Regions from separate parts of the Neorhizobium sp. PAMB6716 genome, predicted to be linked through region 2. Evidence: predicted binding sites of a transcription regulator. Region 2 holds the regulator's gene; the other holds the start of a gene.
What was found. Region 2 encodes HrcA, which represses chaperone genes, less so after heat shock. Its sites were predicted from a motif close to GTTAGCACTCNCNNNNNGNGAGTGCTAAC; they were not measured.

Region 1 (16,111 bases), 410 kb from region 2:
GAGCAGAAAGACCTTCTTCGGGCCTTCGGCGATCAGCGCGCGGGTGACGTCGCCTGAGGTGACGATCCGGTCATAGGCCTCATCCGGCACGCCGAGTACGCGCAGCTGGTCGATGACGCCGGGGGCCGGACGCGGCGAATTGGTGATGAGGACAACGGCAAGGCCTGCCTTGCGCGCCGCCGTCAGCGCTTCGCAGGCGGCAGGAAACGCCGTGATGCCATCGTGCAGAACACCCCAGACATCCGAAAGCACGAGATCGTAGCCAGCGGTGATCGCGCTGAGGTTCTTGATGCGGTCTGCCATGATCATCCTGATGCGTTGCAAGAAACTGGCGCTGACATGGCAAAGCTCCGGCCCGATGGCAAGGAGTTTTAGGCCGGCAGCACCAATCAGCCCTTACCTTGCGCAAGGGGTGGCGGCACGGCCCGGCGCCTTAAAAGCCGGAAAGGCGCCAGACGAGGCCGGCTGCGGCGCAAAGGCCGAGCACCTTGACCATGCCGAGCCGGATCCTGAGCAGCAGGAAGGCCGAGAGGGAAAAAAGCGCGAGCGCTGCTGCATCGAGCGAGGCCGGCTGCGGCCACCAGATGCCGGGCGCGCCAGCACCTTGCCAGCTGGAGAGGAAGGCGATGCGATCGACGTTCGCAAACAGCACGTGCAGGCCGAACCAGATGGCAAGGTTGAGGATGACGCCGACCACGGCAGCGGTGATGGCGGAGAGCGCCGCGGATATGGCCACATTGCCGCGCAGGCGCTCGATGTAGGGTGCGCCGGCAAAGATCCAGATGAAGCTCGGCACGAACGTAGCCCAGGCCGTTAACAGCGCACCAATGATGCCGGCGACCACGGGATCGAGCCCCGGCACGGTGCGAAAGCCGACGAGATACCCGACATAGGAGAGAACCAGCACCAGCGGCCCCGGCGTCGTCTCGGCCAGCGCCAGACCATCCAGCATCTCTCCCGGCCGCAGCCAGCCGTAATTTTCGACCGCCACCTGCGCCACATAGGCCAGAACCGCATAGGCGCCACCGAAGGTCACCAGCGCCATCTTCGAGAAGAAGGTAAACATCACCGCCAGGCTTTCGGCGCCGGCGATGAAGGAGAGGACAAGAAGCGGCAACTGCCAGACGCCGACCCAGAACAGCAGCAGGGCAAACGAGCGCGCAAGTGGCGGGCGGGCGAGAACCGGCGCGGTGTCACGCGGTTCGGAGACCGTCAGCGCATCGGGTGCGCTGGCACGCCGTGCGCGAAAATATCCGGCAAGGGCTGCAAGGAAAATAACCAGCGGAAACGGCAGGGCCAGCACGAAAAGCGCAAGAAATGCCAGCGCCGCCAGCACACGCAGAAAAGCGGTCTTCAGCGTTTTCCTGGCAAGCCGGATCACCGCTTCCACCACGACCGAGAGGACGGCGGCCTTCAGCCCAAAAAACAGGCCGGCAAGCCAGCCGGCATCCTGATAAAGCCCGTAGGCCGTGGAGAGCCCGATGATGACGAACAGGCCGGGCAGCACGAAGAGCAGGCCGGCAATAATGCCGCCGCGCACGCCATGCAGAAGCCAGCCGGCATAGGTGGCCAGCTGCTGCGCCTCCGGCCCCGGTAAAAGCATGCAATAATTCAGCGCGTGCAGAAAACGGTCTTCCGACAGCCAGCGGCGCTCGTCAACGACTGCCCGGTGCATCATGGCGATCTGGCCGGCCGGCCCGCCAAAACCCAGACAGCCGATGCGCGCGAAAACCAGCGTCAGTTCCTTCAGGGAAGGTTTGGGTGCCGTAACGTCGGCGGAGATGGCTGCCGCGCCTGCTGGATCGGGCGTCGCGACGCTCACGACACCACTCCGCCGCAATGGATGGGCAAAGCGTGTGACGGCGCTGAGAAAGGCGCAGATTTTTTAGAGGCCCGTTCTTGACTCATCACAGCACCGGTCTTATCTCGGGGTCGTTAGCACTCCCAATAGGTGAGTGCTAGCAACAGGGACACGGGCCTCCTCAAAGCCCGTAAAGGTCATTTGATCGAGGGATTAGACAATGGCAAGCACCAATTTCCGCCCGCTTCACGACCGCGTCGTCGTTCGTCGCGTTGAATCCGAAGCCAAGACCAAGGGTGGCATCATCATTCCCGATACCGCCAAGGAAAAGCCGCAGGAAGGCGAAATCGTCGCCGTCGGCTCCGGCGCTCGCGATGACAGCGGCAAGATCGTTGCACTCGACGTCAAGGTTGGCGATCGCGTTCTGTTCGGCAAGTGGTCGGGCACGGAAGTAAAGCTCGACGGCGAAGACCTTCTGATCATGAAGGAAGCCGACATCATGGGCATCATCGGCTGATTTTTCAGTCCGATCTTTCCATCCGAATTATCAAATCAACCAAAGGGCGTGATGCCCGGGAGTTTTGAACATGGCAGCTAAAGAAATCAAGTTCGGCCGCACTGCGCGCGAAAAGATGCTGCGCGGCGTCGACATCCTCGCAGACGCAGTGAAGGTAACGCTCGGCCCGAAGGGTCGTAACGTCATCATCGACAAGTCCTTCGGCGCACCGCGCATCACCAAGGACGGCGTATCGGTCGCCAAGGAAATCGAACTGGAAGACAAGTTCGAAAACATGGGCGCCCAGATGGTGCGCGAAGTGGCTTCCAAAACCAACGACATCGCTGGTGACGGCACCACGACGGCAACGGTTCTGGCCCAGGCGATCGTTCGCGAAGGCAACAAGGCTGTTGCTGCCGGCATGAACCCGATGGACCTGAAGCGCGGCATCGATCTGGCTGTTGCTGAAGTCGTGAAGGATCTCCAGGCCAAGGCCAAGAAGATCTCCACGTCTGAAGAAGTTGCCCAGGTTGGCACGATTTCGGCAAACGGCGACGCACAGGTTGGCCGTGACATTGCTGAAGCCATGCAGAAGGTCGGCAACGAAGGTGTTATCACCGTCGAAGAAGCCAAGACCGCCGAAACCGAACTCGAAGTCGTCGAAGGCATGCAGTTCGACCGCGGTTACCTCTCGCCTTACTTCGTCACCAACCCTGAAAAGATGGTTGCTGACCTGGAAGACGCTTACGTTCTCCTGCATGAGAAGAAGCTTTCGAACCTCCAGGCCATGCTGCCTGTTCTCGAAGCTGTCGTTCAGACCGGCAAGCCGCTCGTCATCATCGCTGAAGACGTTGAAGGCGAAGCTCTTGCAACGCTGGTCGTCAACAAGCTGCGTGGCGGCCTGAAGATTGCGGCTGTCAAGGCTCCTGGCTTCGGCGATCGCCGCAAGGCCATGCTGGAAGACATCGCGATCCTCACCGGTGGTACCGTGATCTCGGAAGACCTCGGCATCAAGCTCGAGTCTGTCACGCTTGACATGCTCGGCCGTGCGAAGAAGGTGTCCATCACCAAGGAAAACACCACCATCGTTGATGGCGCCGGTGCAAAGACCGACATCGAAGGCCGCGTTGCCCAGATCAAGGCGCAGATCGAAGAAACTTCTTCGGACTACGACCGCGAAAAGCTGCAGGAACGTCTTGCAAAGCTTGCTGGCGGCGTTGCCGTGATCCGCGTTGGCGGCTCGACGGAAATCGAAGTCAAGGAACGCAAGGACCGCATCGACGACGCGCTGAACGCAACGCGCGCTGCCGTTCAGGAAGGCATCGTCCCCGGCGGCGGTACCGCTCTCCTGCGTTCTTCCACGAAGATTACCGTCAAGGGTGCAAACGACGACCAGGAAGCCGGCATCAACATCGTTCGCCGCGCCCTGCAGTCGCTGGTTCGCCAGATTGCTGAAAACGCAGGCGACGAAGCCTCGATCGTTGTGGGCAAGATCCTCGAAGGCAACAGCGACAACTTCGGCTACAACGCCCAGACGTCTGAATATGGCGACATGATCGCCATGGGCATCGTCGACCCGGTCAAGGTTGTCCGTACGGCCCTGCAGAACGCAGCTTCGGTTGCTTCGCTGCTGATCACTACGGAAGCCATGATTGCCGAACTTCCCAAGAAGGAATCGGCTGGCGGCATGCCGGGCGGCATGGGCGGAATGGGCGGCATGGACATGATGTAAGACCCTTTGGGTCTTGCATCTGAGCCATCCGGTTCAGTTACGGAAAGGGCGTCGGGAAACCGGCGCCCTTTTTGCGTTTGTGCCGTCACCTGCGCCTTGCCAGATGATCCGCAATGCGGGAGGCAACGACGACTTCGGTACCGGCAAGTCCCGTCGAGCAAAACAGGGTTATGTCATCCGGTTCGCGTGCCGGGCCAACGGCGTCTTTAGCCTGTAATCCAGCAACAATGTCTGCCAGATCCTCGACGCGTTCGAGATGCGGCGTACCGGCAAGAAAGAACGGCCGCGCATAGGCCAGCAGTTGCGCAGGCGAATCCGTGACGATCCGGCGGGCAGCGGCAGCGATTTCAACGCTCAACTCATGCGCATCGACGGTTTTCGGGCCGACGGTATTGATGTGCACGCCGGGCATTAGCCACTCTAGCTTCAGCACCGGTTCGGGGCTGGCAGTCGCACAGAGCACGATATCGGCGCCCTCCACCGCAGCCCTTGCCATCTCGACGGCATGCACCGGTATCCCGATGCGCTCCTGCATCTCGATGGCGAAGCGCTGGCGGTTTTCGGCTGATCGACTGAACACCCGCACGCCCCGGACGCGACGCACCGCCACGGCCGCTTCCAGCTGCGTGCGCGCCTGCCGCCCCTTGCCGATGACGGCAACCACGCTCGCATCCGCGCGCGACAGGTGCCGAATGGCCGCTCCACCGATCGCGCCCGTTCGGATAGCGCCCAGCAAGGAGCCGATGACTATGGCCTTCAGGCGGCCCGTCTCCACGTTCCAGACCGCCACCAGCTGATCGTCCTGCTCGCTCGAAAAACTCGTATAGGCGCGAAATCCGGCGACGGGTTTTTGGCCACTGACACCGCCGCCAATCGTGAAGACAAGATCCCCGGCACCGCCAATCTGAACGGCATGGCGGGGCGGTGAGACAAAGGCACCCCTCGCCCGCTGCAGCAAGGCGTCCTCGACAGCTTCGATGGCCAGCGGCATCAGGGCCGGCAGTTCGAGGTGATCGTTGGTAAAAACACGCGTCATCGTCAGCTCCTGTTTGACATTGACAGGACGATGGAACCTCAACCGCTCTTGAGGTCAAGTGGGAAGCTCAGACGTCTCCGTGCTTTAACGGCCATGCCATCGTTCACCAATATCGAACAATTCGTCTTCGGTTGTTCATCTTTCGCGGCGCGACAATCTGGCGCATATATCCTGCCAGAACGTCATTGGCCATTTGGCCCTGCCCCCGGAGATCCTCCCATGTCCACCACCAACAATGCGATCCTGCTTCTCGCGCGTATCCTCCTCTCCTTCATCTTCATCCTGTCCGGCTTCGGCAAGCTGGCTGATCCGGCAGGCACGGCCGGCATGATTGCCGGTGCCGGCCTGCCCGCCGCAACTGCGCTCTCCTATCTCGCCGGCCTGTTTGAACTGGTGACCGGCCTTGCCGTTCTCGCCGGCTTCCAGGTGAAGATCGTCGGCTGGGCGCTGGCGCTGTTCTGCATCTTCACCGGCGCCGTCTTCCATTCGGGCACGGTTGCCGTTCCCGGCTGGCCGGATGCCGCTCTCGGCTGGATCAACACGCTGAACGGCATCATGATGATGAAGAACTTTACGCTGGCTGGCGCCTATATCCTGCTCGCCACCGTTGGCGCTGGCGCCTACTCGGTTGACGCTCGCCGCGGCACCGCACCGGCACTCGCTGCCCGCTAATCCCTGCCCCCAAGGCAAAAAAGAGCCCGCTGGAGCGATCCGGCGGGTTTTTTCGTTTTGGGAATACAGGCAATTCGGTGAGGGCGGAGCGAGTGGCCCCCTCATCCGGCTGCCGCCACCTTCTCCCCGCTGGGGAGAAGGGATTTTTTCGCCAGCGCTTCGGTTCTTTCTCCCTTCTCCCCTCGGGGAGAAGGTGCCGACAGGCGGATGAGGGGGCGGCTGGCACAAATGCCAACCAACGCCGTCCGCACAGCGCTTACAAAACCCCGCGCACCGCCTCCACAATCCTTGCGACAGTCGCATTGCCCTCATGCTCCGGCTTTTTCGCCCGCACCAAACAGGCCTCGGAGCGCAAAATCACGCCGTCCGACAGCACCTTCAGGTGATTGGCGACAAGTGTGGAGCCGGTCGAGGTGATATCGACGATGATATCGGCCTGTCCCGCCGCCGGTGCGCCTTCCGTGGCGCCTAAGCTTTCCACGATGCGATAAAGCTGGATGCCGTGCTGGGCGGAAAAATGCTGCTGGGTGAGGCGCCAGTATTTGGTGGCAATGGCAAGGCGACGGCCGTGGCGGGCGCGAAAATCGGCCGCGACGTCTCCGAGATCCGCCATGTTTTCCACGTCGAGCCAGATGTCCGGCACCGCCACCACCACATCCGCATGGCCAAAACCCAGACGGGCGGAAATTTCCATACGCCGGTCGGCGTCCGCCAGTTCCTCGCGGATCAGGTCCTCGCCGGTCACGCCGAAATCCACCGTGCCATTGCCGATCTCGCGGGAGATTTCCGAGGCCGAGAGGAAGGCGATTTCGACGTCTTCCATGCCCTCGATGCGGCCGCGATAGGAGCGCTCATTGCCGATGGCCGAAATCACCATGCCGGCGCGGGCGAAGATGGCGGAGGCATCGTCCTTCATGCGGCCCTTGGAGGGAAGCCCGATGGTAATGGTCATCGTGCGCCCCCCTTGGCCTTTTCGATGCGATCCAGCCAGAGGGCAAAGCCCACGGCCGGGATATGGTCTTTTGCGCCGAGCAGCGTCAGCATGCGGTCATACCGCCCGCCACCGGCCAGCACGTCATGATCGCCGCGCGCGGTGATCTCGAACACGAGGCCGGTGTAATAATCGAGCGGACGCCCGAAGGCGGCGCGCCAGGTGATATCGGCAAGCGAGGCACCGGCATTGGCAAAGGCGGCCACGCGCGCATCAAACCCTGCAATCGCCTGTTCCAGCGGCAGGCCGGCGGAACGGGCGAAATCGGCAAGCACGCCCGGCGCATAACGCAGCGACACGTTGATCGACAGAAATTCCTTCAGCGCATCGAGCTTGGCCGTGTCGAGCGAGGCACCGGCCAGCAGCCGCTTTTCCTTCAGCCGCTGCACGATTTCCGAAGGCGACCGGCTGGCATTGGTGAGATAGCCGGTGCGCTCCATTTCCGCTTCCACATGGGCGACAAGCGCTGCCTCATCGCCGGCTTCCAACAGCGCTTCCACCGCAGGCGAAAGACCCGTGACGGGCTGCGGGCGGGCGAGCCGTGCAATCATCGCTTCCAAGAGATCCGTCTGGCCAAAGGCGCGCACGAGGCGTTTTTGCCAGCCGGCGGGCAGACCAAGGGCTGCGACAACGGCCTCGAACACCGCCTGATCGCCGATGGTGACGGCAAGGCCGCGTCCCGGCAGGATTTTTGTGAGGCACGACAGCGCATCCACCACCACGCGGGCATCCGCACTTGCGGCATTGCGGTCCCCCAGATCCTCGATGCCGGCCTGATAGAACTCGCTTTCGCCCTCGCGGCGCTGGCGAAACACCTGGCCGAGATAGGCATAACGTTTTGGCGTGCCGGTTGCCGTTTCGATGTGGCGAAGGCAGACGGGAATGGTGAATTCCGGGCGAAGGCAAAGGCTTGCCCCGCGCTCGTTTTCGGTGAGGAAAATGCGCCGGCGCAGGTCTTCGCCGGCCATGTCGAGAAACGGCGCGGCGGGCTGGATGACGGGCGTATCCACCCGCGTTGTGTTGCGCGCGGCAAACTCTTCGAGCATCACGGCGGCGAAATCTGGCATGTCGGTCAGCGGCATGGGGTGGCTCCTGTTGGAGGATTGCCCCTCATCCGGCTGCGTCCTGCGGACCCTTCTCCCCGTGCAGACAGGAAGACGGGAGTTGACGCGCCCTCTCGATGATGTCCAGGCGCCGCGCAAGCTCGCCCCCCTCTGTCCTGCCGGACATCTCCCCCACGCGGGGGGAGATCAGCTGGAGCCGACAGCCTTGGGTTCGAAATTCTTGTGCAGACAACGCCGGCCGAAATCGCCAGATGGTGGATAGCGCAGATCCCTCTGGCTGATCTCCCCCCGTGTGGGGGAGATGCCCGGCAGGGCAGAGGGGGGTAACGACGCGGCACAACGCCAACCGGTTGACGTGCCGCCGCAAAGCGCGACCCGGGCAGCGCACGAAAACCGGCTCCCTCCCCCGTCTGGAGAGGGTTGGGGAGGGGAAACGCAGACATCAGCCCGCCTTCGCCCGCAGACGGTCTTGCGCCTGCTGGCCCAGAATTTCCTTCACCGTCTCGACCAGATCCGCCTCCGGCACCATGACCTGCGCGACGCGAGCCTCGCGCCATTCGGTGTTGTCGGTAATCTCGCCGGAGAGGCGCTTGCCCTCGATGAGGTCCTTGATCTGCACGACACCCTCAGCCCGCTCGTCACCGCCCTGGATGATGGCAATCGGCGAACCGCGACGGTCGGCATATTTCAGCTGGTTGCCGAATTTCTTCCAGTTGCCCTGGTACATTTCAGCGCGGATGCCGGCATTGCGCAGGTCCTGCGCAAATTTCTGGTAGCGGCCCATGGCCGCCACATCGCCATCCATGACGGTGACGAGAACCGGCGCCAGAACCTCGTCCTGCCCCAGCTTGCCAAGGTTCTTGAGCGCCGTCATCAGGCGCGACACGCCAATGGAAAAGCCGGTGGCCGGCACCGGCTGGCCCATGAAGCGCGACACCAGACCATCATACCGCCCGCCACCGCCGACCGACCCGAAGACGACTTTTTCACCTTTTTCGTTGGTGACATCGAAGGTGAGTTCGGCTTCGTAGACGGGGCCGGTGTAGTATTCGAGGCCGCGGACGACGGAGGGATCGATAATGATACGCTTCGTGCCGTAGCCAGCCGCACTGAAAAGTTCGGCCATAGTCCGGAGTTCTGCCGCGGCCGCACGACCCGTGTCGTTGTCGGCGCCTCGTTTTCCGACCATTTCCACGAGGTCTAGGTTGTCAAGCCAAACGGCTTCCGGATCACCCGATTGCCGATCATCAAGAACGACATTATCTGGTAGGCCACCTAACTTAGCGCTGGTGAACCGAGCACCCGTTGAGAAGAACACAATTTTCTCCTCAACGATATTGATCTGCTCTTCGGTAAGACCTGCACCCTTGGTGAAATCTCCGCTTTCATCCTTACGGCCTTCACCCAACAAAAGCTTCACGCCCTCGGGGCCAAACTTGTCGAGCTTGTCAATCGCCCGCAGCACATTCAGCCGCCGCGCCGCGTTCTCCTCGCCGCCGAGGCCAATCGCTTCCATCACGCCATCCAGAACCTTGCGGTTGTTGACGCGGATGACGTAATCGCCGCGCTTGATGCCGAGCGCTTCCAGCGTATCGGCCATCATCATGCACATTTCGGCATCGGCAGAAACGCCGGGTGCGCCAACGGTATCGGCATCGAACTGCATGAACTGGCGGAAACGGCCGGGGCCTGGCTTTTCGTTGCGAAACACATAGCCGGCACGGTAGGTGCGGTAGGGCAGCTGGATCTCGTTGAAATTTTCCGCGACGTGGCGGGCGAGCGGCGCGGTGAGATCGTAGCGCAGGCTCATCCACTGGTCGTCGTCGTCGGTCAGCGAAAACACGCCTTCGTTCGGGCGGTCACTGTCGGGAAGGAATTTGCCGAGCGCATCGGTATATTCAAACAGCGGCGTCTCGATCGGGTCAAAGCCGTAACGCTCGTAAACCTCGCGGATTTTGGCCACCATCTCGTTGGTAGCATGGATGTCGGTGGCGGTACGATCCCCGAAACCGCGCGGCAGGCGGGCCTTCAGTTTCTGCGGTTTTTGCTTTTTGTCGCTCATGATCGTCATCCTTGCCCCCGGCACAGGAAAAAAGGCCGGAAATGTGTGCGGTTTCTTAGAGGATGCAGGCCAAGGCGGCAAGCCTTGAAGCTTGCACAAAGGCTGGCCGCAGGAGCAGCCGGCCTGCTAGGATGGGTGGCCGTCGGAGATTGCGCGATGAACCCGCATAACACCCGATATGCCGGATGAAACCTATGCGCTCCTCAGCAAGGAGGCCGAAAAGGCCGGCTCGACGGTCGAGGAATTCATACGCGACACGGTCAGGAGCCATATCGGGCGCGAACTGCGTGAGCAGGAGGTTTCCCATGGTCGGCAAGAGTTCTCACAGTCTGTTCAAGAATTGCCTTCGGCGCGGCGAAAATGGTGATTTCGAGAACCGGAGCGGAGCGTACATTTGGTACGTGAGTACCGGAAGCGCAGAAATCGCCATTTGCAGCCCGCCGGAGGTAATTGTGGGACAGACTTTTAGGTGCCTGACGCGGGTTGCGGTCCCCATCCATGACGGCGCAAGCTCGCCCCCCTCTGCCCTGCCGGGCATCTCCCCCACAGGTGGGGAGATCGGCTGCGGCGACCTCTCGTACTTCGTCGGCGCGCAGGTGCTTCGAGCGAGGGCGCACAGCTGTTTGCCTTGCGGGAACAGAGCAATGGGTTAAATGGGTTCTGCGTGCTGGTCATTCCCATTCAAGAAGATCGCAATACCCCATGATCCTCGAAGCCTTCCATTATGCCGCAAGCTGGCCGCTGACGCCAAAGCCGTTTCGCGACCACATTGCCTCCTCCATCAGCCTTTTGGCCCGCGCCAACCGGTGCCGCAGTGCCTGGGCAGAACATGAGGACAACAGCAAGGCGCATGTGCTTGCCGCCGTGAAAAACCTGAAGCAGCGCCGCACCGCCGTCGTGCTCGGCTCCGGCCTGTTGCGCGATGTGCCGATCCTGGAACTTTCTCGTGCGTTCGATACGGTGGTGCTGGTCGATCTCGTGCATCTGGCAAGCGTTCGGGCTTTTCTCATCGCAAAACGACTTTCCAATGTGCGGCTGATCTGGCGCGATCTCTCCGGTTATGACGAGGCCGTTGCGGGACAGGTGCCGGAACCGCTCGGCTTCCTGCGGCAGGTGCCGTATCTCGATCTCGTCGTCTCCGCCAACATCCTCTCGCAGATAAGCGTCGGCGCCCGCTGGCGGCTGAAAGCCGAGGGACGGAGTTCTGAGGCTGACATCGTGCTACCCGCCCTCATCCGCGCCCATCTCGACGGGCTGGCACTGGTTTCGGCAAAAACCTGCCTGATCACCGATGTCTCCTATTGCACGCAGGACAGAACGGGAAAGATTCTGGAAGACCACGATCTTCTGGCCGGCGTGCCCGTGCCCGCCCGTGACCGCAGCTGGGACTGGCCGGTGGTGCCGTTCGAGGAGGCGGGCGGCGCGTACCGGGCGGTGCATCGGGTGGTGGCGGGGTGATGGACAGAAGGCGAACCGCAGCGCGTGCCGCCCCCTCATCCGCCTGCCGGCACCTTGTAACTTCCCAATAGCCGCATTTGGGTGTGTACTGCCCGATGCGGTGGCGGATGGGAGACCGACAAACCTTTGGGACACCAAGCCCGTGGGAGAGCAAGGGTCTCCGTCCGCCGTTCCATCGAACCCGAACAGTCGCCAGGACCGCTTGCGCAGGCAAAGTCCGTTTAGGCAAGGATGGGAAAAGATGGATATCGTTGTTGGGATCGATGTTTCGAAGGATCGTCTGGATATCGCCGTGGCGCCATCCGGTGTGACGTTTGCGGTGGAAAATACGCATGCGGGCGTCGAAGATCTGGTCTCGCGACTGCAATCGATCAAAGCCGATGCCGTTGCCATGGAAGCAACCGGCGGGTTTGAGATGCTGGCGGTGGCGGCGCTGTCTTCGGCGGGCTTTGCCGTCCTCGTGGTCAATCCGGCGCAGGTGCGTTCTTATGCCAATGCGATCGGCCGTCGCGCCAAGACAGATCCGATCGATGCGGCAGTGATTGCCGCTTTCGTGATTGCGACCCAGCCAGAGCTGAGACCGCTCAAAGACTTGGAAACCCAGGCTTTGTCGGCACTTGTGGCCCGCAGGCGGCAGATCGTCCAGATGATCGTGGCCGAGGAAAACCGGGCGCGCATGGTTCTGGCGAAAGAGGCCCAGAAGAGCATTACGCGGTTGCTGAAAGCCCTCAAGCGCGAGCTGGAAAGTCTCGACGCCGATCTCGATGAACATATCCGCAGGTCGCCGCTGTGGCGGGTGCGCGAGCAGCTGCTGACATCGGTGCCGGGGGTGGGGGCCGCCACCGCTCGCACGCTGCTCGCCGAGATGCCGGAACTGGGCAGTCTCGATCGACGTCAGATCGCATCGCTGGCGGGTCTGGCACCCTTTACCCGACAATCGGGCACGTGGAAAGGCAAGAGCTTCATTGGCGGCGGCAGGGGCAAAGTGCGGGCCGTGCTGTTCATGGCAGCCCTCGTCGCCAGCCGGCACAACCCCGTGCTCAAAGCCTTTCGTGACCGTCTCGTCGCAGCCGGCAAACCCAAGATCGTCGCCATCGTCGCAACAATGCGCAAACTCCTCACCATGCTCAACGCCATCATCCGGGACCAAAAACCATGGCAAAACGCTTGACTGCAAAGACAGTCGCTCTCCCCGGGGGGAGAAGAGAGTGTGCGGCCGCCTGCCTGCCGTGACCACAGACAGTTTCGCCTGCGTCCCCTGCCCGTGGCTTGCCGCCACGCCAACGGTTCGCTTCTCCCCTCGGGGAGAAGGTGGCGCGGAGCGACGGATGAGGGGGCGGCTTGCGCCGGCGCCCACGCTCATCAACTGGCGCTCCAGGGATTGGCGGCCTGACAAGGGTCATCAAATGCATTGCCCAGCCGCCATAAATCCCCTAGTTTCATGCCATGCGCCACCTCGCCCAGCTTTTGATGGTTCTGTCGATTGTCCTGCAAGGGATGATGCCTGCCATGGCAATGCAGGCCCCGATGCCGCATCATCAGAGCGCGCAGTCCCATCATCACGGCCATGGCGCGGATAAGATTGAGGTAGCAGGCGATGCGGCGGCGGACCATTGCCCCACCTGCAAACCCATGCATGCCATGACCTGCTGTTCTGCCTCACTCTGCGGCACCTGCCTGTCGCCCATGCCGGTGGTGACTCAAGGGCAGACAAAAATCCTGCCGCTGCGTTATCCCCTTGCCCGCGTGGCACAGATGCTGGCCGGCGCGCCCGATCCGCTGGTTCCGCCGCCCCGCGCCTGAGCGTTTGCGATGAATGGGCCGATCCGGCCTCTCTTCCATCCATATGTTTCAGACAAAGGGAAATCCCCATGAAGACCAGACTGCTTTCGGCTGCCTTCACCGCAGCGCTCATTTCTGCCGCCCCGCTTCTCAGCCCTGCCGCGAGGGCGCAGGATATGCCCGCCCATGCCGGGCATGGCGAGGTGAAAGGCACCATGAAGGGCCAGATGCCAAAGACGGCGGACACGCCCTCCTCCCGCGCCTTCATGGCCGCCAACCAGAAAATGCATGGCGACATGGCCGTGAAATACACCGGCGATGCCGATGTGGATTTCGTCCGCTCCATGATCCCGCACCATCAGGGCGCCATCGACATGGCGCGCGTGGAACTGGAACACGGCAAGGACCCAAAGATCCGCGCGCTGGCGCAAGCTGTGATCCAAGCGCAGGAGGCTGAAATCGCCGATATGAAGGCCTGGCTGAAAAGCCGCGGCCAGTAAGGAAAGGCAGGCCGAGCCCGGAGCAATGGCGCCTGCCAGCGCCATTGCCTTGCCGCAGCCGGGCGTTGGGGTAGAATGACCAAAAAATCCGGGAGGTTGCCCATGACGATCCGCCCATTGACCGTGATCGGTTTCGATGCCGACGACACGCTGTGGCAGAACGAGCAGTTCTATCGCCTGACGGAAGGCCATTTTCGCGACCTGCTGACGGAATTTGCCGAGGGCGAGCATGTGTCCGAGCGGCTGCTGGAGGCGGAAAAGCGCAACCTTGCCCATTACGGTTTCGGCATCAAGGGTTTTACCCTCTCGATGATCGAGACCGCGCTGGAGGTCACCGGCGGCAAGGTGTCCAGTCAGGCAATCGGCAAGATCCTGGCCATCGGGCGCGATCTTCTGAGCCATCCGGTGGAATGCCTGCCGCAGGCGCGCGCGGCGCTGGAGGCCCTGCGCGGCCGTTATTTTCTCGTGCTGATCACAAAGGGCGACCTGTTTGACCAGGAGCGCAAGCTTGCCCAATCCGGCCTTGGCGATTTTTTCGATGCGGTGGAGATCGTCTCCGACAAGACCGCGACCACCTATCGCCGCATCTTTTCCAGATATGGCGAAGGCCCCGAACGGGCGATGATGGTGGGCAATTCGCTGAAATCCGATGTGGTGCCCGCCATTGCCGCCGGCAGCTGGGGCGTGTTCGTGCCGCATGAACTGACCTGGGTTCTGGAACACGTGGAGCGGCCGATGGAAGCACCGCGTTTTCGCGAAATCGAGACGCTGGGCGAGTTGCCCGACCTTGTTGCTGAGATCTGTAGCTGACCGGTTCAGGGCCGCGCGAATGCGCCCCGCAGCGCTTCTACCTCGCTCTGGCGGTAGCAGCCGTCGAGATGGTCGTTGACCAGCCCCATCGCCTGCATGAAGGCATAAACCGTGGTTGGACCGACGAACGTCCAGCCGCGTTTCTTCAGATCCTTGGATAGCCGGATCGAAACGGCGGTCGTCGGATTGGCGCGCAGCGTATCGAGATCCATCACGGCCGGGCGCTCGGAAGGCGCCGGCTCATAGGACCAGAAGAATTTGGCAAGCGAGCCGAATTCATCGCGCAAGTCCACGGCGCGCCGGGCATTGTTGATGGTGGAAACGATCTTTCCCCGGTGGCGGATGATGCCGGCATCGGCCACGCAGCGCTCGATATCCGCCTCGCCGAACTGCGCCACCTTTTCGAAATCAAAGCCGGCAAAGGCTGCGCGGAAATTGTCGCGTTTGCGCAGGATGGTGAGCCAGGACAGGCCGGACTGAAAGCCTTCGAGGCAGATCTTTTCAAACAGCCTGATATCGTCGGTCATCGGCAGGCCCCACTCTTCGTCGTGGTAGCGCTCGTAATCGGCAAGGCCCTGATGCCAGCTGCAACGGCAGCGCCCATCCGCCCCTTCGATGATCCCCGGCTTCTGCATCTGTCCTGCCCCTTCAACGCGCTGCCTTTCCGTTTAGCGGGGATAAACCATGTCTGCCAACCACCGATTAACCCTGATGCCAGAGTTTGCGCCAAAACCTGACAGGCAACGGGGGCGCATTTACCTTTCACTTGCACCTTTCCCGCAATTTCGGGCGATCGCAGGCTGAAGGCGATCAAGGGGTTAAGCATTTGCAAAGGATAAGGCCGATGAAGAGGATGTGGCTGATCGGTGCGCTGGGTCTTGCAGCCTTTGCCGGGCCGGCCGTGGCCGATGACCGATACGCGGAGCGCCCGCCTGTCATCGTCAGCCCGGATCTCACCGCGCCTTGGATCACCCAGCTTGGCGGCACACCACGCCGCGCCGTGGCCGCTGCCCCCGGCGTCCGCGCCGCTCAGGTCCCGCCGCCGCCGGGCTTGCGCGTCATCTACCGGCAGCCCCAGTCCCTCGCCCAGCCTTCGCCGCGCACGCAGTCCACCCAGATCCGCCCGAGGCAGCAGGTGGAGGCGCGCCAACCGGTGCAGACGGCAGTGGCCGGACGCGCCATCCCTGTCATCCGTGGCCGTATCGAGCCGCAATTTTTGCCGCAGATCGTCACCTTCGAAACGCAGCATGCCCCGGGCACGATCATTATCGATACCACCAGCCGCTTTCTCTATCTCGTGCTGCAGGACGGCAAGGCGAAACGTTATGGCGTCGGCGTTGGCAAGCCGGGCTTCGAATGGGCCGGCGCCCATACCGTGACCCGCAAGGCCGAATGGCCAAGCTGGCATCCGCCGAAGGACATGATCAGCCGCGAGGCGGCAAGGGGCCATTACCTGCCGGCCTCCATGCAGGGCGGACCGGAAAATCCGCTCGGCGCACGCGCGCTTTATCTCGGCTCGACGTTGTACCGCATCCATGGCACCAATGCCCCCTGGACCATCGGTTCCGCCGTCTCCTCCGGCTGCATCCGCATGCGCAACGAAGATGTCACCGATCTTTACGGGCGCGTTCCCGTCGGCACCAAGGTCATCGTGATCTGAGCCTGATGATGCCGCCATGCCACAGCCGCGTCATCACCCTGTCACGC
Region 2 (16,111 bases):
CTCGGTTATTTCCAGCACAGCTTTTCAGTCTATGATCGGGAGGGCGAGGCCTGCCGGCGTGACGGGTGCTGCGGCACCATCTCGCGCATCGTGCAGTCCGGGCGGTCGTCGTTCTTCTGTGCCCTTTGCCAGAAATGAATCGGCGATCAGCAGCTTACGGGCAAAGGTTCATGTCGCGGGCGCAAATTGCGCGTTGACGGGCCTTCATATTCCAGTTATATCGCCGCCCACAGTTGGGAAAGCCATTGACGGCTTCCTCCATTGCTCCCGAATTGCTGGAAGACAGGTCGCAGGACCAGGCGCGGCGACGGCGGAGTTTTTGTTCGAATTCGAAGAGAGGCAGAAATGGCCAATACAACTTCGGCGAAAAAGGCGACCCGCAAGATCGCACGCCGCACTGCAGTCAACAAGGCACGCCGTTCGCGCGTTCGCGGCTTCATCCGCAAGGTCGAAGAAGCAATCGCAACGGGCGATATCGCGATCGCTGCTGAGGCCCTGAAGGCCGCTCAGCCGGAGATCCAGCGCGCAGCCACCAAGGGTGTCATGCATCGCAACACGGCATCGCGCAAAGTGTCGCGTCTGGCCCAGCGCGTTAAGTCCCTGACGGCTTAATTTCGTCCAAAACGACTGTCACAAATCGAGCCCGGTCCCTGACCGGGCTTTTTGTGATTCTTACCCGCAAGAACTTGTTGTCTGGCCCTCCGGCAGGCCAATGACATTGTCGTGACAGAAATTACTATTTATTTTCAATGGCTTGCGGGAGGAGGCTCATTGGCCTCGACGTTTGTGACGGACCCGTTCATCCGGCTTGCGAGTCAAGCGAAATTTTATTTGGGCCGTTCACGCACCCTTCTCGACTGTGACATTTTTGAATCTCTTTGATTCGATTGAGATTCTTTTGGAATGGCCCATTCCGAGTCAAATCGGGCCTCCAGAGTCAACGCCGCGCCATTAATTTTGCGTAAAATTCATCGTTGATCTCCCCCCCCGATCCTGCCTTAATACACTCCAGCAAGAGGCGCGGAGAACTCTCCAGAAAGCATCTGATGGGGCCGGATCACCGGTTCGTCGTCTTTCGGCTCTTGCGACGGGTTAAGGAGACTTCCCGTTCTTTCACGTAACTTGAGGTTGTGTGCCGGTAATCTGACAAGATTCCGGGCCAGTCTCTTTGTGCCCGTGCATTGGCGTTGCACGGACATGAGGAAGAAGGAGTGCTTCAGGTTCGACCTTGCGAGGGTGTCGAACCTGACGATGGCGCAAGGGGAGCGCCGACCCGGCGATCCGTTTTTGCGGAACGTCGGTCCTGCAGTTCTGCGGGAAAATGAACAAAGGCGGCTGCAGCGGGTTCTGACGAGGAGAACCGGCTTCAACGACGATAATAGAAAAAAATGACCTGACGGTCGGCATGCGCCGACCGACGGATGAAACATGAGAAGGCGGCACAGAATGCAGATGAATACGGTTACAGCCCGGACGCTGGAGAGTGGGAACCAGGTGTCTGAGGCTTTCGATTCAGTTTGCGCCAAGACGGCGGGGGAAAAATCCGAAATGAAGCCAGATGCGCTCTTCGAGCGGTTCAGCGCACGTCTCAAGGCGCAGGTTGGCCCTGAAGTATACGCAAGCTGGTTTGGTCGTCTGAAGCTCCATTCGGTTTCCAAGAGTGTCGTGCGCCTGACGGTGCCGACGACCTTTCTGAAATCGTGGATCAACAACCGTTACCTCGATCTGATCACCACCATCTTCCAGGCGGAAGACAGTGAAATCCTGAAGGTTGAAATCCTGGTGCGCACGGCAAGCCGCGCGGCCCGTCCGGTCACCGAAGAGCAGCGCATGGTGCCTGCAAGCGAGACCGCCCCGGCGCCAGCCCCCCGCCGCATGAGCGCCCCGCGCGAGATCGGCCAGATTGCCGCCTTTCCCGGCCCGCAGCAGTCTTCCCAGGCGACATCCCGTCCGACTTCGGCTGCCGGCCCGTTTTTCGGCTCGCCGCTCGATGGCCGTTATACGTTCGATACCTATGTCGAAGGCCCGGCAAACCGGGTGGCGCTTGCTGCCGCAAAGACCATTGCCGAAGCCGGCGCGAGCGCCGTGCGCTTCAACCCGCTGTTCATCCATTCGGGCGTCGGCCTTGGCAAGACGCATCTTCTGCAGGCCATCGCCAATGCGGCCGTCGGTTCGCCGCGCATGCCGCGCGTGGTCTATCTGACGGCGGAATATTTCATGTGGCGCTTTGCCACCGCCATCCGCGACAATGACGCGCTGACGCTGAAAGAAACCCTGCGCAATATCGATCTTCTGATCATCGACGACATGCAGTTCCTGCAGGGCAAGATGATCCAGAACGAATTCTGCCATCTTCTCAACATGTTGCTCGACAGCGCAAAGCAGGTCGTGGTTGCCGCCGACCGCGCGCCGTGGGAGCTGGAATCGCTTGACCCGCGGGTGCGGTCGCGCCTTCAGGGCGGCGTTGCCATCGAGATGGAGATCCCCGATTACGAGATGCGCTTCGAAATGCTGAAGCGTCGCCTGGAAATCGCCCGCAGCGATGATCCGGCGCTCGATATTCCGGATGCCATCCTTGCCCACGTTGCGCGCAACGTCGCCAATAGCGGCCGCGATCTGGAAGGCGCCTTCAACCAGCTGATCTTCCGCCGCTCCTTCGAGCCGGAACTGTCGCTGGAGCGGGTCGACGAACTGCTTGCCCATCTCGTGGGGGCAGGTGAAGCCAAGCGTGTGCGCATCGAGGACATCCAGCGCATCGTGGCGCGTCATTACAACGTGTCGCGCCAGGAACTGGTGTCCAACCGGCGCACCCGCGTCATCGTCAAGCCGCGCCAGATCGCCATGTATCTGGCCAAGACGCTGACGCCGCGTTCCTTCCCGGAAATCGGCCGTCGTTTTGGCGGGCGCGATCACACCACGGTTCTGCACGCCGTGCGCAAGATCGAGGACCTGATCACCGGCGATACGAAGCTTTCCCACGAGGTTGAGCTTCTGAAGCGCCTGATCAACGAAAACAACGCCTGATCTGGTAAGGGGTGGACGATGCGTGAAGACCCGGGGGCCACCCGCACCTTTTATGCCGAGCATTCGGCGCGTTATGCCGCCGACACGGACGACAGTGCGCTATCGCAGCAGTTGACCGCCTTCATGGCGGCACTGTCTGCCGGCGCTCTGGTGCTGGAGCTTGGCTGCGGCAGCGGCCGCGACAGTGCCATTCTTCTTTCGCAAGGTTTTGCCGTCACCCCGACAGACGGCACGCCCGAAATGGCGGCGGAAGCTGCGCGGCGGCTCGGCATCCCGGTCTCCATCCTGCCGTTTTCCGAGATTGCGGCGATCAACGCCTATGATGCGGTCTGGGCCAATGCCTGCCTTCTGCATGTGCCGCGCGCAGATTTGCCGGGCGTGCTCCAGGCCGTTTGCCGGGCAGTGCGGCCGGATGGCCTCTTTTACGCCAGCTATAAGGCCGGCGAGGCGGAAGGTTTTGATGCGCTGGGCCGCTATTACAATTACCTGGATGAGGACGGATTGCGCAAAGCCTATGGCGAGGGGTGGTCATCGATCACCATCGAGGCCACCGACGGTTCGGGATATGACCGCATACCGACCCGCTGGCTGCATGTGACGGCGCGCCGCGCGGCGTAAGGCCAGGGCGCCCGCAATCCTTTCGCTGCAGAATATTTTCGCCAAGGCGCACCCTCTAAGGGTGAACCGGTGGAAAACGGGTGGCGCTGTGCCCTGGCTGGCCTATAGATCTTGGCAGGCCGCCATCAACAGGGACAGGAAAACACCATGCAGAGACAGATGAACGGGCTGGAATGGCTGATGCTGGGTGCCCTGTCGCTGCTCTGGGGCGGATCCTTCCTGTTCAATGGCATTCTGGTGAAGGCCTGGCCGCCACTGACGATCGTGACGGCGCGCGTGATGCTGGCCGCCGTCGCGCTCTGGCTGGTGGTGAAACTCTCTGGACTTGCCGTGCCGCGCGGGCGCACCGTGTGGCTGTCCTTCTTCGGCATGGGACTTTTGAACAATGCCATTCCGTTCACGCTGATCGTCTGGGGCCAGACGCAGATTGCAAGCGGTCTCGCCGCGATCCTGAACGCCACGACACCGCTGTTTGGCGTTCTGATTGCCCATTGGCTGACGGCGGATGAAAAGCTGACGACCAACCGCATCGCCGGTGTGGTGATCGGCATCACCGGGGTCGTCGCCATGATCGGGCCTTCCGTGCTCGGCCATGTCGGCGGCGATCTTGGCGGCGAACTTGCGGTGCTGGCGGCCGCTGTCTCCTATGCTTTTGCGGGTCTCTTCGGCCGTCGCTTCAAGCGCATGGGGCTTGCGCCGATCATGCCGGCGGCAGGGCAGGTGACGACGTCTGCCATCCTGCTCCTGCCCTTGGCGCTCTTTTTCGAAAAGCCCTGGACCCTGCCGCCCGCCGGGATGGAAACATGGGCAGCCCTTTTCGGTCTTGCGCTGCTCTCCACGGCTGTTGCCTATCTGCTGTTCTTCCGCATTCTTGCCACCGCCGGTGCCACCAATCTGATGCTGGTGACCATCCTCATTCCGCCGAGCGCTATTCTCCTGAGCGCGCTGGTGCTTGGCGAGCAGCTGGCGCTGCGCCATCTTGTCGGTCTCGTTCTGATCGGGATCGGCCTTGCGGCCATTGACGGCAGGCTCTGGCGCCGTCTTGTCGGGAAACGGCAGCGGGCTGCCTGATCGGCAGCCAGCCTCCTGCTCGTCAGCTGGCGAGATCGGCGACGACGGAATCGAGGATCAGCATGCCCGATGGCGTGCAGCGGATGCGGGAATTGCCGAGCCGTTCAAGAAACCCGTGTCCCAGTAAAAACTCTTCCCGCGCCGGATCAAGGTCGCGGCCAGACAGAGAACGCCAGCGCACGAGATCGATGCCCTCGCGCAGGCGAAGGCCCATCAGCAGCAACTCGTCCGATTGCGCTTCGAGGTCGAGCATTTCCTCGTCCACCATGCCGTGGCCTTCGGCTTCCACCCGGTCCAGCCAGGCTTCCGGCCTGCGTTCGGTGGCGGTTGCAAGCTTTGAGCCGCTCGTCGTCAGGCGGCCATGGGCACCGGGGCCGATGCCGGCATAATCGCCGTAACGCCAGTAGGTGAGGTTGTGGCGGCTTTCGGCGCCGGGTTTTGCATGGTTCGACACTTCATAGGCCGGCATGCCGAACCCTTCGGTGATCTGTTGTGTTGCCTCGTAAAGCTCAGCCGACTGGTCGCCATCGGGCACCACGAGTTTACCGGCCTTGTGCAGCCCGTAAAACGGCGTGCCTTCCTCGATCGTCAGCTGATAGAGCGACAGGTGATCGACGGCATAAGAGACCGCCTCGTTCAGCTCGCGCTCCCATTCCTCCACCGTCTGGCCGGGGCGGGCATAGATGAGGTCGAAACTCATGCGCGGAAAAATTTCGCGCGCCAGGCGGATGGCTTTCAGCGCATCGGCGACATCATGCAGCCGGCCCAGAAATTTTAGGTCGCGGTCGTTCAGGGCCTGCACGCCAAGCGACACGCGGTTGACACCGGCGGCCCGATAGCCGCGAAACCGATCCGCCTCGACGCTGGAGGGATTGGCTTCCATGGTGACTTCGATGCCGGCGGGCACATGCCAGCGCGCGGCGATGCCGTCCAGAATGGTTTCCACCGTCCGCGGGTCCATCAGCGAAGGCGTGCCGCCGCCCATGAAAATGCTGGTCACGGTTTTCGGGCCTGACAGGGCCCGCATCGTGTCCATTTCCTTGAGGAAGGCAGCGGCAAAACGCGGCTGGTCCACCGGCTGGTGGCGGACATGGCTGTTGAAATCGCAATACGGACACTTGGCCGCGCAGAACGGCCAGTGGACGTAAAGACCAAAGCCCGGTTCGCCGGTATCGGGCAGCAGAGGGGCGTCGGTCAGCACGGGCGTGTCAGCCTTCCAGGCAGGTTTCGACAAAAATCTTGAAGGCGCGGGCGCGGTGGGAGAGGGCGTGTTCGTCGCCCGGCTTCCAGCCATGTTTTTCGTCGGCGCTCATTTCACCGAATGTGGTGTCGAAACCTTGCGGTTGAAAGAGGGGATCGTAGCCAAAACCGGCCTTACCGCGCGGCGGCCAGGCGATTGTGCCTTCCACCTCGCCGCGGAACATTTCGGTATGGCCATCCGGCCAAGCCAAGCAGAGCACGCTGACGAAACGGGCGGTGCGCTGCTCGGGGGCGACAGCGCCCTTGTCTGCCAAGGCCGTTTCCACCTTCTGCATGGCCATCTGGAAATCGCGGGTGCCATCGGCGGTTTCCGCCCAGTTGGCGGTGTAGACGCCGGGGGCGCCATCCAGCGCATCGATGACGAGGCCGCTATCGTCGGAGAGGGCAGGCAGGCCGGAGGCCTTGGCCGAAGCTAGCGCCTTGATCGCGGCGTTTTCCTCAAATGTCGTGCCTGTCTCGTCCGGCTCGACGAAGTTCAGTTCGGCGGCGGATTTTGCCGAAAAGCCGAAGGGGCCGATCAGGTCGGCGATTTCGCGGATCTTGCCGGCATTGTGGCTGGCAACGACGATGGTGCGGGTCTCAAGCTTGCGCATCGCAGATGTCCTATAGAATGTTCCAGAGCGAAGGGCTTGCGCATTCCAGGCTGTTGCCGGCGGGATCCCGAAAATAGATCGAGCGGGCGCCGCCCGGCCAGTGAAAATCGGATTCGATGGCGACACCTGATGCAATCAGGTTTTCCACCACATGATCGAGCGCCCGGTCCTCGACGCGAAAACAGGCGTGTCCCGCACCGGTCGTGCCATGCGGGGGAACCGGCAGGGCGCCTTCCGGCGGCGGTTTCACCGTTTCTGCCCGGTTGAATACAAGGAGAACACCGGGGCCGCAGCGATAAAACACATGTCTGTTATCGGCCCGCGTGATCTTTTCGAGCCCGAGCACGCCGCCATAAAAGGCCTCGGCCGCGTCGAGATCGTCCACGTAAAGTGCCGTTTCCAGAATGCCCTCGATCATTGCAGCGCCCTCCGGTTCAGCCAATTGCCTGCTTCTGCAGGGCCACCAGTTCGGCAGTGCCGGCGGCGGCGAGATCGAGGAGCTTCAGCAGTTCCTCGCGGGAAAACGGCTTGCCTTCCGCCGTGCCCTGCACTTCGACAATGCCGCCGGAGCCGGTCATGACGAAATTGGCATCGGTTTCAGCGGCGGAATCTTCGAGGTAATCGAGATCGATCACCGGCTGGCCGGCAAAGATGCCGCAGGAAATGGCGGCCACATGATCCTTCAGCACGCGCTCGAGCTTGATCATCTGGCGCGTTTCCATCCACTTCAGACAATCATGCAGCGCAATGAAGCCGCCGGTGATGGCAGCAGTGCGGGTGCCGCCATCGGCCTGGATGACGTCGCAATCCACCGTGATCTGCTTTTCGCCAAGCGCTTCCAGATCGATCACCGCGCGAAGCGAACGGCCGATCAGGCGCTGGATTTCCTGCGTGCGGCCGCCCTGCTTGCCGGTTGCGGCTTCGCGCTTCATGCGGTCGCCGGTGGCGCGCGGCAGCATGCCATATTCGGCTGTGACCCAGCCCTTGCCGGAATTGCGCAGCCATGGCGGCGTCTTTTCTTCAAGGCTTGCGGTGCACAGAACATGCGTATCGCCGAATTTCACCAGGCAGGAGCCTTCCGCGTGTTTCGAAACGTTGCGCTCGAAACTGACTTTGCGCATCTGGTCGGTTTTTCTGCCTGAGGGTCGCATGGGGTTCTCCTGAAGGGTCTGTGCAGGCGTCTTAAGGCGCTGCCCGCGCTTTTGCAAAGAAAAACCCGGTATCGAAAGGGTTGTTTGCGGCAACCTAAGCGGATTCCGTTTTGCCAAAGGCCATAGAGACATTATATTTGTCATGGAAAAGTCATTGATCGGAAGACATGCGGCAGATGGGCGTTCATACACCGGGTTCAGGGCAGGGCAGCACAGCTTTGCTGGACGACCGCTCGCGCGAGATCTTCCGCCGCATCGTGGAAAGTTATCTCGATACCGGCGAACCGCTTGGCTCACGCAGCCTGTCGCGGCTGTTGCCGATGTCTCTGTCTCCCGCCTCCGTGCGCAATGTCATGAGCGATCTGGAAGAGCTTGGCCTCATCTATGCGCCGCATGTCAGCGCCGGCCGGCTGCCGACACAGACGGGCCTGCGTTTCTTCGTCGATGCCTTCATGCAGGTGGGCGATCTCTCCATCGAGGAACAGGCCGATATCGAGCGGCAGATCCGCGCCGTCGACCGGGCGCAGCCGATGGAAAGCCTGATGACCGAGGCAACCCGCATGCTCTCGGGCGTCTCGCGCGGGGCGGGCATCGTCATCACCGCCAAAAGCGATTCTGTGCTCAAACATGTCGAGTTCATCCGGCTTGAGCCAACGAAGGCGCTGGCGATCCTGGTTGGCGAACATAACCAGGTGGAAAACCGCATCATCGAGCTTCCCGCCGGCGTGACCTCCTCGCAGCTGACGGAAGCGGCCAATTTTCTGAATGCGCATCTGGCCGGCCAGACGTTGCCGGAACTGCGCACGCAGCTCAAAAGCCTGAAGGACGAGGTGCTGACGGAACTGGATGCCCTGTCGCAGGATCTCGTCCAGCGCGGCCTTGCCATCTGGTCTGGAGACAATGAGGAGGGAAAACCCACCCGCCTCATCGTGCGCGGCAGGGCAAACCTGCTCGAAGGCCTTGGTGGTGCCGAAGACCTCGACCGGTTGCGGCTTTTGTTCGATGACCTCGAAAAGAAGGACAGCCTGATCGAAATCCTCGAACTGGCCGAGAGCGGGCCGGGCGTGCGCATCTTCATCGGCTCTGAGAACAAGCTTTTTTCGCTGTCGGGCTCGTCGCTGATCGTCGCCCCCTACCGCGACGAGGAAGACCGTATCGTCGGGGCCGTCGGCGTCATCGGCCCGACGCGGCTGAATTATTCCCGTATTGTCCCCATGGTGGACTATACCGCCCAGCTTCTGGCCCGGTTGACGCGCAAGCCGCTCTGACCGCCTTCACGCCCATGTCGCTCTCCTTGCGCTTAATCGGCCTTGCGTCTTGATTTTTGAGGCGCAAACCTCGATATCGGGCACAAATCCCAACCCTCTACCGGAGAACGTCATGACCGACGAGACGACCAAAAACGGACCTGACGCAACAGCGAACGAGAACACGGCCGAAGCCGTGGCTGCGGCGCTGGACGAGAGCGCGACGGAGAACACCGAAGCGCAGGCGCCCGATCCGATCGAAACCCTGAAGGCTGAGAATGCCGAACTGCGCGACCGCTTCCTGCGGCTTGCAGCCGAGATGGACAACCTGCGCCGGCGCACCGACCGCGAAATCAAGGACGCCAAGTCCTATGCCGTGACGGCCTTTGCCCGCGACATGCTGGCCGTGTCCGACAACCTGCGCCGGGCGCTCGATTCCATTCCGGACGAAACGAAGGACACCGGCGATGCGGGCCTGAAGGCGCTGATCGAAGGCGTCGACATGACCGAGCGCGCCATGCTTTCGGCGCTGGAGCGCCACGGCGTGAAAAAGATCGAGCCGGAAGGCCAGAAGTTCGACCCGAACTTCCATCAGGCGATGTTCGAGATCCCCAACACGACCGTTGCCAACAACACGGTGATGCAGGTGGTGCAGGCCGGTTACGTCATCGGTGAGCGCGTGCTGCGCCCGGCGATGGTCGGCGTGTCCAAGGGCGGCCCGAAGGCGGTGGAAACCGGTGACACCGCGGCAGCTGCTGGCGAAACCAACTGATCGCTGTCATCTTGCAATAACAAGAGGCCCGTTTCCGATAAGGAGGCGGGCCTTTTTTGTGACGTGAGGGAAGCTTGGGGGTCGCACGGTGCGGCCAGCGGCCGCAGGCAGGGCGACAAAAATCAGGCGGCGTTCGAGGCCTGTTCTTCGTTGAGGAAGGCGTAGATCGCGGAGGCCGAATCGGTGGCGCGCAGTTTGGCGACCAGTTCCTGGTCGCGCAGCACGCGGGCAATGCGGGACAATGCCTTCAGGTGATCGGCGCCAGCGCCTTCAGGGGCGAGCAACAGGAACACCAGATCGACCGGTTCATCGTCCAGTGCCTCGAAATCGACAGGCGTTTCCAGACGGGCAAACAGGCCCTTTATGGAGCCGATCGTACCGAGCTTGCCGTGCGGAATGGCAATGCCGTGTCCAACGCCGGTAGAGCCCAGCCGCTCGCGCTGCAAGATGACGTCGAAGATTTCCCGCTCCGGCACGCCGGTCAGCTTGGAGGCCCTGAGCGCCAGTTCCTGCAGCAATTGCTTCTTGGAATTCACCTTCAGGGCCGGGAGGATCGCATCTTGTTGCAACAGGTCTGCCAACGCCATTCTTTTCATCCTTCTGCCCCCGAAGGGGATTGGGAGTGCCCGAAGGCACTCCCGTCAGGCTATCCCTTGATACTGGCGGCGTCGATCCAACCAATATTGCCGTCGTTGCGGCGGTAAACAATGTTCAACTGCTTGCCCGGGTTCTGGAAAAACAGCACCGGTTCGTCAGTCATGTCGAGCGCCATGACAGCGCTTGCGACGGTCATGGTCCTCAGAGGCTTGGAGCTTTCCGCCACGATGGTTGGCGCAAAATCCTCAGGCACTTCGTCTGCCTCATCCGGCACGCTGTCCATCACCGTGTAGGAGATTTCCGCGTAACCGTTCTGGCTTTCGCCAGCATGGTGATCGCGCAGCTTGCGCTTGTAGCGGCGGATGCGCTTTTCAATGCGCACGGCCGCTGCGTCGAAGCTTATCTGCGGATCATTGGCCTCGCCTGCGGCATGCAGCACGACCCCGGTATCGAGGTGCAGCTTGCAGTCCGTTGCAAAACGGGAGCCGGATTTCTCAACGATCACCTGCCCCGAATAGCCTCCGTCATAGTACTTTGTAACCGCCTCCCCGATATGGTCCTCGATCCGTTTTCTGAACGTCTCGCCGATTTCCATATGCTTTCCGGATACACGCACACTCATGGAATTCTTTCCTTCTTGTCGTGACTTGCGTTGCCAGTCTACGTCAAGCGGTCCACTCATCCAAGCGTCTCTCGCATGGCTAAGCCGATTTCAATCTCGATTGCCCTTTATCAAGCGTTACCTTCGGGGCGACCCTGACCTGAATTGCCGGTGCGGCGCGCTTCTAGCGGCGCACGCCCTGAAAGTCAACGCTTTGGCTCGACTGGTCCGGCAGCGGGAGATGGCCGGCAGGGGCAATGCCGGCGCATGGCGCGCACGCCCCTGCCTTATCGGGCGGTCAAATCGTGAAGAGCCGTGATCAGCAGGCGGCAAGCTTGGCGCGGGCACGTTTTTCGCGCCGTCGCTGCACGGAGGAGGGAATGTTCATGGCTTCCCGGTACTTGGCGACCGTACGCCGGGCAAGCTCCACGCCACCGTTTTTGAGGCTGATGACGATGTCATCGTCGGACAAGACGGCATCCGGGCTCTCCTTTTCAATGAGGAGCCGGATGCGGTGGCGCACCGCTTCTGCCGAGTGGCTGTCGCCGCCTTCGGCCGAGTTGATCGACACCGTGAAGAAATATTTCAGCTCGAACAGGCCGCGCGGCGTCAGCATGTATTTGTTCGAGGTGACGCGGCTGACGGTCGATTCGTGCATCTTGATGGCGTCGGCGACCGTCTTCAGGTTCAGTGGCCGCAGGTGATCGACGCCGTGGAGCAGGAAGGCATCCTGCTGGCGCACGATCTCGGTTGCCACCTTCATGATCGTCCTGGCGCGCTGGTCGAGGCTGCGGGTCAGCCAGTTGGCCGTCTGCATGCATTCGGAGAGGAAGTTCTGGTCCTCGCCCTGACGCGTCGCCTTTTTCGAGACCGTCTGGAAATAGGCCTGGTTGACCAGCACCTTCGGCAGCGTGTCTGGGTTCAGCTCCACCAGCCAGGCGCCGTCGGAACCGGCGCGCACGACGATATCGGGCATGATCGCCTCGGAAATCCCCGTCTGGAAACTGGCGCCGGGGCGCGGATTGAGGCCGCGGATTTCGGCAAGCATGTCCATCAGGTCTTCGTCGTCGACGCCGCAGATCTTGCGCAGGCTGGCAAAATCGCGTTTGGCAAGCAGGTCGAGATGGGCGATCAGCGCCTGCATGGCCGGGTCGAACCGGTCGTTCTGGCGCAGCTGGATGGCCAGGCATTCGCTGAGCGAGCGGGCAAACACGCCCGGTGGATCAAGGGTCTGGGCAGCGGTCAGCACAGATTCGATGGAACTTTCAGAGGTGCCGAGCCGCACGGCCATATCGTTGATATCGCCGTGGAAATAGCCGTTTTCGTCGAGCTGGTCGATGAGGTGCTGGACAATCAGCATGTCGGAGGGCTTTGACAGCAGGAACGGGGCCTGCTGCGTCAGGTGGTCCTTCAGCGTCACGACACCGGCGACGAAATCGTCAAGGTCGTAGCTTTCGCCGGCATCTGCGCCGGGCATGGATTTCCACTGGCTGATCAGTTCGGGCGCATCGGCGCCACGCGGGGCGACATCGTCCTGAAAGACGTTTTCGAAATTTGCGTCCAGACGTTCGCTCAGCTGTTCGTGGCGGGCAGATCCGTTGTCGAACCAGTCGGCATCGCTGCCGCCATCGGATGCCTCGCCATGCCCGTCGCCCACGGATGCGGCGCCGTCGCCATAGGATTCGGCAGAATCGGCATAATCACTGCCTGTTTCGCTCTCATTTGGCGCAATTTCCAGCAGAGGGTTCTTTTCCACTTCCTGCGCGATGAAGTGATTAAGCTCGATATGGGTCATCTGCAGCAGCTGGATGGACTGCATCAGCTGCGGCGTCATGATGAGCGATTGGCTCTGACGCAGGAAAAGGCTGGCGGATAATGCCATGGCGGACGCTGAACTCCCGTACAAATCCCCCTTTCGCACCCTTTGTCACCGACACACAGGATCACGCAGAGCACTTGGCCCAAAAATTGCTTTTTTAATAGATTTGGTCAAGCACAGAGGTGACGCGAAAGTAAATTTCTTGTCAGGTTTGTGTCAGAGACTGAATTTGTCGCCCAGATAGAGACGACGGACATCGGCATTGTTGACGATATCTTCGGCGCGACCATGCGTGAGCACTTCACCGGCATGGATGATGTAGGCGCGATCGATCAGTCCCAGCGTCTCGCGCACATTATGGTCCGTTATCAGAACGCCAATACCGCGCGCCGTCAAGTGACGCACGAGATTCTGAATATCGGAAACGGAGATCGGGTCGACGCCCGCAAAGGGTTCGTCGAGCAGCATGAAGGCGGGGTCGGTGGCAAGCGCGCGGGCAATTTCCAGGCGACGCCGTTCACCGCCCGAAAGGGCGACGGCCGGCGACTTGCGCAGGCGCTCGATGTGGAATTCTTCCAGCAGCTCGTCGAGCTTGCGCTCGCGCTTCTGGCGGTCGCGCTCATGCACTTCCAGCACGGCGCGGATGTTTTCCTCGACGGTGAGGCCTCGGAAGATCGAGGCTTCCTGCGGCAGGTAACCGACGCCAAGGCGAGCCCGCCGGTACATCGGCATATGCGTGACGTCATTGCCGTTGATGGCAATCATGCCCTCGTCGACACCGACAAGACCGGTGATCATGTAGAAACAGGTGGTCTTGCCGGCGCCGTTCGGACCCAGCAGACCCACGGCTTCGCCGCGGCGCACGATCATCGATACGCCGTTTACCACACGGCGCGTGTCATAGGTCTTCGACAGGCTGTGCGCAATCAACGTGCCTTCGTACCGCGCCTTGTCACGCGGGTCGAAAGCTTCGGTCGCGCCCGCCTTGGGGCGCCTTGAAAACAGGGACATCGTGATGTTCGGTTTCTCTAAGGCTTCGGCTGCTGCTGCGGGCGGGACTTCGGGTCGAGCATGATCTCGACACGGCCGCCGCAGCTGTCGAGCTTGGCTTCACCGGTGTTCATCAGCACGGTCAGCTTGCAGCCCTTGAAAACATTGGGACCATCCGACAGCACAACCTGCTTGCCGGTGAGAACGAAGGTCTGCGAGGCCATGTCGAAGACGCCGCTATCGGCGGTTGCCTGCTGCGTGCCCGACGTGAGCAGAACCTTGTTGTCGATGAAGATCTTGTCGATATCGGTCTGGCCGGAAGACACAGTGCTGCCTTCACCCTTGTACAGCACAACCATCGTGCCGGAATGCATGGTTGTGGCGCCCTGGACCACCTGCACATTGCCGGTGAAATAGGCCTTCTTTTCCTCATCCTTGATCTCGAGCTGGTCGCTCTGGATCTGGATCGGCTGATCCTTGGACAGCTTCATGCCGTCCATCTTTTTCGTCGTCGTCTGCGCCGATGCCGTTGTGGCAAGACAGGCGAGCGCCAGGCCGGTGATGAGCCGGGCGGCGAAGGGGTGTGCGAAGGGGCGGCAAAGGGTCATGGGGCCGGGCTCTGGTTGCCTTGGTTGGTGAGAGCGGCGCCTGCCAGATTGACCTGGACCTGACCCGCGAAGGTGATGGTACGTCCCTTATCCGACATCTTCATCGTCTGTGCAACAATGGAGGCCTTGTCCGTGGTGATCTTCACGGGGTCGGTCGTTTCCATCGTGCTTTGTGGCACATCGAGGAAGGCGGTCTGGAAATCGGCGGTAATGCCGTTGCTGAGGTTCACCTGGAAGGGCTTCGTCATGTTGAGCCGGTCCTTGGACCGATCGAAGATGCCGCCTTGTGCCGTCACACGGGCAATCACGTCTTCATTCATCGGCATGGCTGCCTTGACGTTTTCGAGCGTGATCATGTTCTGGTCGGTCAGATCCTGCAGGGCGCGCGTGGCCGTCAGCGAGTAGCTGATGCCCTTTTCGTTGCGCCCGGCAATGGCCGGACTTTCCATGACGATCTTGCCATCTTCAATGGTGGCGCTCTGGATGGTGAGATTTTCGGGCAGGTAGGTGCGCACGACGGAGACAGCGATGAAGATCGCCGAAATGATCGTCGCTGCCACTGGCAGCAGCACGCGCAGTCTGCGCACGCGTCTGGAATGCGCCATCGCCGCCATATAGGCATTGGTGCGCGCGTCCATGAGCGTCGATCCGTGCTGTGTTGTTGTTTTCTGCAGCATTGAAACCTTTAGGGGCCTCCCAGTGCAGAATGTCTGCGCCAGGCGGAGGCGGAACAGGATGGGCTTCCTCCAACTCCAATATGGCTTTTATCCATCAAGAAACAATAAAGGCCGACACAATTTCGTGTAATGCAGGCCTGCCCGGTCGCCATTCTTGCCTGTGTGCGGCGCGAAGGACACGGTTGGCGTGCTCTGCGCGACAAGGATTTATGCGACCGACCTGCCGTGTTATGACGCAAGGCACGTGGTCGGGATCGACCCGGGCAGCCTTTTTTCAGAACGGCAGGCCCGACAGAGTGAAACAAGCGAGGAATCCATGGACCAACTGGCCATTGCCGATCGGCGGATGCTGCGTCGCAAGCTTACCTTCTGGCGCGTGGCAGCAGCCCTGCTCCTCGTTGCCATCGGTTTTTCCGTCTACCGGTATGCCGCAGGCGGCGGCGGAACCGTTGCGCCGCACGTGGCCCGCGTTGAAATTTCCGGCATGATCACCGATGACGACGAACTGGTCGAGCGGCTGGAGGCGATCGCCAAGAACAGCCAGGCCAAGGCGCTCGTTGTTTCCATTTCGTCGCCGGGCGGCACGACCTATGGCGGCGAGCGTATTTTCAAGGCGCTGCGCGCGGTGGCGGCCGAAAAGCCTGTTGTGTCCGACATTCGCACCCTTGCCGCCTCCGCCGGCTACATGATCGCCTCTGCCGGCGACAATATCGTCGCCGGTGAAAGCTCGATCACCGGCTCGATCGGCGTCATCTTCCAGTATCCGCAGGTGCAGCCGCTGCTTGAAAAGCTTGGCGTATCGCTCGATGAGATCAAGTCGGCGCCGCTGAAGGCCGAGCCTTCGCCCTTCCATCCGGCCAGCGACGACGCCAAGGCGATGATCCGCGCCATGGTGATGGACAGTTTTGACTGGTTCGTCGATCTGGTGGCCGACCGGCGCGGCATGACGCGCGACGAGGTGCTGAAACTTGCCGACGGCACCATCTTTACCGGCCGCCAGGCGCTGAAGGTGAAACTGGTCGATCAATTGGGCGGAACGCCGGAGATCCGCAAGTATCTGGCCTCGCGCGGCGTGGACGACAA

Region 1: the regulator HrcA is predicted to act here: its motif matches at 1,935-1,963, upstream of groES (co-chaperone GroES).

What each region holds. Positions count from the first base shown of each region.
Region 1 is NZ_CM177835.1:2,594,795-2,610,905, forward strand. It holds gene AC4CWH_RS12750 (TIGR01459 family HAD-type hydrolase) at 1-303, opposite strand, end outside; gene chrA (chromate efflux transporter) at 434-1,822, opposite strand; gene groES (co-chaperone GroES) at 2,022-2,318, shown strand; gene groL (chaperonin GroEL) at 2,389-4,029, shown strand; gene AC4CWH_RS12770 (ornithine cyclodeaminase family protein) at 4,115-5,065, opposite strand; gene AC4CWH_RS12775 (DoxX family protein) at 5,285-5,737, shown strand; gene hisG (ATP phosphoribosyltransferase) at 5,994-6,689, opposite strand; gene AC4CWH_RS12785 (ATP phosphoribosyltransferase regulatory subunit) at 6,686-7,810, opposite strand; gene hisS (histidine--tRNA ligase) at 8,235-9,854, opposite strand; gene AC4CWH_RS12795 (hypothetical protein) at 10,033-10,221, shown strand; gene AC4CWH_RS12800 (hypothetical protein) at 10,557-11,312, shown strand; gene AC4CWH_RS12805 (IS110 family RNA-guided transposase) at 11,554-12,483, shown strand; gene AC4CWH_RS12810 (hypothetical protein) at 12,675-12,926, opposite strand; gene AC4CWH_RS12815 (hypothetical protein) at 12,954-13,115, shown strand; gene copM (CopM family metallochaperone) at 13,178-13,594, shown strand; gene AC4CWH_RS12825 (HAD family hydrolase) at 13,697-14,404, shown strand; gene AC4CWH_RS12830 (DNA-3-methyladenine glycosylase I) at 14,410-15,039, opposite strand; gene AC4CWH_RS12835 (L,D-transpeptidase) at 15,249-16,064, shown strand.
Region 2 is NZ_CM177835.1:3,001,909-3,018,019, reverse strand. It holds gene mutM (bifunctional DNA-formamidopyrimidine glycosylase/DNA-(apurinic or apyrimidinic site) lyase) at 1-138, shown strand, start outside; gene rpsT (30S ribosomal protein S20) at 346-612, shown strand; gene dnaA (chromosomal replication initiator protein DnaA) at 1,447-3,024, shown strand; gene AC4CWH_RS14690 (class I SAM-dependent methyltransferase) at 3,043-3,642, shown strand; gene AC4CWH_RS14685 (DMT family transporter) at 3,790-4,713, shown strand; gene hemW (radical SAM family heme chaperone HemW) at 4,736-5,914, opposite strand; gene rdgB (RdgB/HAM1 family non-canonical purine NTP pyrophosphatase) at 5,922-6,566, opposite strand; gene AC4CWH_RS14670 (VOC family protein) at 6,577-6,984, opposite strand; gene rph (ribonuclease PH) at 7,001-7,717, opposite strand; gene hrcA (heat-inducible transcriptional repressor HrcA) at 7,894-8,985, shown strand; gene grpE (nucleotide exchange factor GrpE) at 9,098-9,736, shown strand; gene ptsN (PTS IIA-like nitrogen regulatory protein PtsN) at 9,859-10,323, opposite strand; gene hpf (ribosome hibernation-promoting factor, HPF/YfiA family) at 10,383-10,955, opposite strand; gene rpoN (RNA polymerase factor sigma-54) at 11,254-12,816, opposite strand; gene lptB (LPS export ABC transporter ATP-binding protein) at 12,970-13,764, opposite strand; gene AC4CWH_RS14630 (LptA/OstA family protein) at 13,782-14,351, opposite strand; gene lptC (LPS export ABC transporter periplasmic protein LptC) at 14,348-15,028, opposite strand; gene sppA (signal peptide peptidase SppA) at 15,345-16,111, shown strand, end outside.